Regions from separate parts of the Pseudorhodoferax sp. genome, predicted to be linked through region 2. Evidence: predicted binding sites of a transcription regulator. Region 2 holds the regulator's gene; the other holds the start of a gene.
The links. The regulator FNR, encoded in region 2, switches genes on or off when oxygen is low (the NO sensors DNR and NnrR bind a similar motif). The targets are predictions, from matches to a motif close to TTGATNNNNATCAA.
Positions count from the first base shown of each region.

Region 1 (2,449 bases), 2.0 Mb from region 2:
GCGGCGCGCCGATGTCGCGCCAGATCGCGTTCGTGGCCGAACACGCCAGCGCGCCGCTGCCGGCCGACTTCGAGGCCCGCGTGCGCGCGCGCATGGCCGACCTGTTCCGCGCCCACCTGCAGCCCATCGCCGGCGCGCGCGAGCTGCTGCCCGCGCTGCGGCTGCCGTTCTGCGTCGCCTCCAACGGCCCGCGCCACAAGATCGAGCTGGTGCTGGGCCTGACCGGCCTGCTGCCCTGGTGCGAGGGCCGCATCTTCAGCGCCTACGAGGTCGGCGCCTGGAAGCCCGCGCCCGACCTGTTCCTGCACGCCGCGGCGCAGCTGGGCTTCGCGCCGGCCGACTGCGCCGTGGTGGAGGACAGCGCCTCCGGCATCGCCGCCGGCCTGGCCGCCGGCATGCGCGTGTTCGCGCTCGGCGAGCAGCCGGCGGACCTGCCCGCCGCCGTGCAGCGCATCGCGCGCCTGTCGGACCTGCCGTCGCGGCTCTGACGCGCCGGTCAGCCGCCGCCCAGCGGCCGGTAGCGGAAGCAGTGCGCGGCGTGGTCGTTGACCATGCCGATCGCCTGCATCCAGGCGTAGACGATGGTCGGGCCGACGAACTTGAAGCCGCGGCGCTTGAGTTCGCGCGCGATGCGCTCGGACAGCGGCGTGGCCGCGGCGAAGTGCACGCCGTCGCCCTGCAGCACCTGCCCGCCGGTGAAGGCCCAGCAGAAGTCCGCGAAGTCCTCGCCGGCGTCCTGCATCGCGCAGTAGATGCGGGCGCCGGCGATGGTGGCCTCGATCTTGGCGCGCGAGCGGACGATGCCCGGGTCGGCCAGCAGCGCGGCGACCTTGGCCTCGCCGTAGCCGGCGACGCGGCGCGGGTCGAAGCCGTCGAACGCCGCGCGGAAGGCCGCGCGCTTCCTCAGCACCGTGATCCAGGACAGGCCGGCCTGGAAGCCCTCCAGCATCAGCGTCTCCCACAGTGCGCGGCTGTCGCGCTCGGGCACGCCCCATTCGTGGTCGTGGTAGTGCTGGTACAGCGGATCGCTGCCGCACCAGGCGCAGCGGGGCAGGGCGGACGGAGACGGCATGCGGGCATTCTCGCTTGGCCCCGCGGAGTAGACGGAGATCAAGATCCGTCCATGCCGATGCGCGATACTGAAATTTCACCTGGCCATCCAACGAACGAAGGAAAAGGAGCGCGCACATGAAGATCCTGATTGCCGTCGACGGCAGCGAGCACACCAAGCGCATGCTGGCGTACCTGTCGGCGCACGAGTGGCTGCGCCCGGGCAACGAGTACACGGTGATGACCGTGGTGCTGGAGGTGCCCAAGCGCGCGGCTTCGTACGTGGATGCCCGGCTGGTGCAGGAGTACTACGAGGAAGAGGCCGAGAAGGTGCTGGGCCCGGTGCGCGAGTTCTTCGCGCAGAAGGGTGCCTCCGCGGAGTTCGTCTTCAAGGCCGGCCATCCGGCCGAGGAGATCGCGCGTGCCGCCACGGAGGGCCGCTACGACCTGCTGGCGCTGGGCAGCCATGGCCATGGCGCGCTCGGCAACCTGATCATGGGCTCGGTCGCCACCAAGGTGCTGAGCCTGTGCAAGGTGCCGGTGCTGCTGCTGCGCTGACCTCCCGCGCCTGCGGCGGCCCTGTCGCGGGGCCGCAACAATCCGGTCCGTTGCTGGGGGGCCGGGCGTAAACTTGCGCCCCTTCCCGCCAGCCAGGCAGGGGGCCTGCGCGGCCCCGCGCCGAGCCAGCCCGTCCACACTTCCCTGGGTGAGCTCGCCATGCCTGTCCGATCCTTTGCCCTGCGCGCCGCTGCCGGCTGCGCGCTGACTCCCCTGGCCCTGTGCCTGTCGCAAGCCGCCTGGGCCCAGGCGGCCGCAGCGGCCGACAACGAGCGGGCGCTGTCCACCGTGACCGTCATCGGCTCGGTCGATGCATTGCAGAACCTGGACTTCTATGCGCCCAATTCCAGCGCGGTGATCCAGCGCGAAGCCATCGAGGCCATGGGCAGCCGCAAGCTGGACCAGGCGCTGCAGTACCAGGCCGGCATCGTGAGCGAGCCCTTCGGCGCGGACAACAAGGTGGAGTGGTTCAAGATCCGCGGCTTCGACGCCTCGGTCTCGCTGGATGGCACGCCCACGACCCCCAACGGCTTTTTCGTCTGGAAGCCCGAACTGTTCGGTGTGGAGTCCGTCGAGGTGGTCAAGGGCGCCAATTCGCTCGTGTTCGGCGCGGCGAACACCGGCGGCGTCGTCAACCTCGTGACCAAGCGCCCGCACAAGGTGCAGGCGTTGTCTGTGGACGCCGAGGTGGGCAACCGGGGCAAGCGGGGCCTGGGCGTGGACTACAACGGGATCGCCAACAGCGACGGCTCCGTCTACTACCGCCTCGTGGCGCAGGCGCGCACGGAGGACGGCATGCAACGGGGCACCGAGATGGCCAGCTACTACCTGGCCCCCAGCG
Region 1 covers NZ_JASGJZ010000001.1:1,944,140-1,946,588, forward strand. Annotated here, with positions in the region: gene QM782_RS09135 (HAD family hydrolase) at 1-488, shown strand, start outside; gene QM782_RS09140 (DNA-3-methyladenine glycosylase I) at 497-1,072, opposite strand; gene QM782_RS09145 (universal stress protein) at 1,189-1,608, shown strand; gene QM782_RS09150 (TonB-dependent siderophore receptor) at 1,768-2,449, shown strand, end outside.
Region 1: QM782_RS09145 (universal stress protein) is a predicted target of FNR. The motif match lies at 1,101-1,114, and genes of this name have one in related genera.

Region 2 (2,449 bases):
TGCAGGTCTGCCCGACCGGCATCGACATCCGCAAGGGCCTGCAGTACGAGTGCATCGGCTGCGGCGCCTGCGCCGACGTGTGCGACGGCGTGATGGACAAGATGGGCTATGCGCGCGGGCTGATCAAGTTCACCACGCAGCGGGGCCAGGAGCAGGGCTGGAGCCGCGCGCAGATCTGGCGCCGCGTGCTGCGCCCGCGCGTGCTGGTCTACGCGGCGGTGCTGCTGGCGATCTCGATCGCGCTGCTGACCAGCCTGGCCCTGCGTACGCCGTTCAAGGTCGACGTGGTGCGCGACCGCGGCGCCATGGCCCGCATCGTGGCCGGCGGCGCGATCGAGAACGTCTACCGCCTGCAGATCATGAACGCGACCGAGGCGCCGCAGCGCTTCGCGATCGGCGCCACCGGCCTGCCGGGGCTGTCCGTCGTGTCCGAGCCGGAGATCGAGGTCGATGCCACGGCCTCGCGCTGGGTCGCGGTGCGGCTGCAGCTGCCCCACGGCGGCGCGGCCAGCGGCTCGCACCCGATCCGGTTCGAACTGCGCATGCTGTCGGGCGACGGTGCCGTGCGCGAGAAGTCGGTATTCCTGGTACCGCGATGAAGGAGATTCGGATGCAAGTTCCGCAGCAAGCACTGCAGGCCCCCGTCGCCGCCCGCCCGTGGTGGCGCCACGGCATGGTCTGGATGGTCATCGCCGGGCCGGCGGCGGTCGTGGTGGCCGGCATCGTGACGGCCGTGATCGCGTTCCAGGGCGCCGACCCGGTGGTCCAGGACCCCGCCGCGGCGCAGGCCGCCGAGCAGTCGTTCGACCACCAGCCGGCCATGCAGGGCCGCAACCACGCGGCCACCGGCGGCGTGCCGGCCGCGCGCTGAAGGGCAGGGGCCGCCGCCATGTGGGGACAACGCCTGATGTGGATCGCCTGGCCGGCCTTCCTGGCCGCGGGCGTGCTGGAGATGCTGGTGTTCGCGCTGATCGACCCGCACGACCTGCACTGGTTGGGCCGCGCGCTGGAATGGTCGCCGATGGCCGTCTACACCGCCACCTTCTTCGGCTTCTGGCTGGTGTGCATGGGCGCCTGCGCGATGACGGCGCTGCTGGCGCTGACGCCGGCGGAGCTCAACCGCGGCGCGGCGCGGCTCAATGGCAGACCTGTGGATTGACGATGCGCTGCAGCGCATCGGCATCGCGGATGCGCAGGTGCCGCTGCTTGACCTCGACGATGCCCTCGTCGACGAACTTGGAGAAGGTGCGGCTCACGGTCTCCAGCTTCAGGCCCAGGTAGCTGCCGATCTCCTCGCGCGTCATGCGCAGGATCAGCTCGCTGCGCGAGAAGCCGCGCGCGTGCAGGCGCTTGACCAGGTTCAGCAGGAAGGCCGCCACGCGCTCCTCGGCGCGCATGCTGCCCAGCAGCAGCATCACGCCGTGCTCGCGCACGATCTCGCGGCTCATGATCTTGTGCACGTGGTGCTGCAGCGCGTTGACCTCGCGCGAGAGCTCTTCCAGCCGGTCGAACGGCATCACGCAGACCTCGGCATCCTCCAGCGCCACGGCGTCGCAGCTGTGCCGGTCGTTGACGATGCCGTCCAGGCCGATGATCTCGCCGGCCATCTGGAAGCCGGTGACCTGTTCGCGCCCGTCGGCCGTGGCCACCGTGGTCTTGAAGAAGCCGGTGCGGATCGCGTAGAGCGAGCTGAACTTCTCGCCGTTGTGGAACAGCGTCCCGCCGCGCTTGATGGAGCGGCGCGTGGCGACGACCTCGTCGATGCGCGCGAGCTCCTGCTGGTCCAGCTGCATCGGCATGCACAGTTCGCGCAGATTGCAGTTGGAACAGGCGACTTTGACGGCGAGTGGGTTCATGGCGTCCTTTCTGACCTAGCGCAAATTGTCTCAAAACCGATTGTGACGGCGCTTGATCATGGTCAAGCACGGGATTGTTCTACCGCGGCACAGTGGCAGCCTGAGGATTTCCCATGACGACGACGATGGCTTCCCTTGCCGTTCCAGCCTGCCAGGTTCCCGAGGACGTGCTGCGGCGCTTCGACCGGCCCGGGCCGCGCTACACCTCCTATCCGACGGCCGACCGCTTCGTCGAGGCCTTCGGCCCGCAGGACCTGGCGCAGGCCTTGCAGCAGCGGTGCAACGGCGGGGCGGGGCAGGCCCTGCCGCTGTCGCTGTACGTACACGTTCCGTTCTGCGAATCGCTGTGCTACTACTGCGCCTGCAACAAGATCATCACCCGGCGCCACGAGAAGGCCGGGCCCTACCTGGACTATCTGGAGCGCGAGATCGAGCTCGTCGTCGCTGCGCTGGGCGCGGGCCAGCCAGTATCGCAGCTGCACCTGGGCGGCGGCAGCCCGACCTTCCTGGACGACGCGGAACTGGCGCGCCTGATGGACGCGCTGCGCCGCCGGTTCGCGCTGGCGCCCGGCGCCGAGTGCGCGATCGAGGTC
Region 2 covers NZ_JASGJZ010000001.1:3,967,196-3,969,644, forward strand. Annotated here, with positions in the region: gene ccoG (cytochrome c oxidase accessory protein CcoG) at 1-599, shown strand, start outside; gene QM782_RS18590 (nitrogen fixation protein FixH) at 611-871, shown strand; gene QM782_RS18595 (hypothetical protein) at 890-1,159, shown strand; gene fnr (fumarate/nitrate reduction transcriptional regulator Fnr) at 1,137-1,856, opposite strand; gene hemN (oxygen-independent coproporphyrinogen III oxidase) at 1,970-2,449, shown strand, end outside.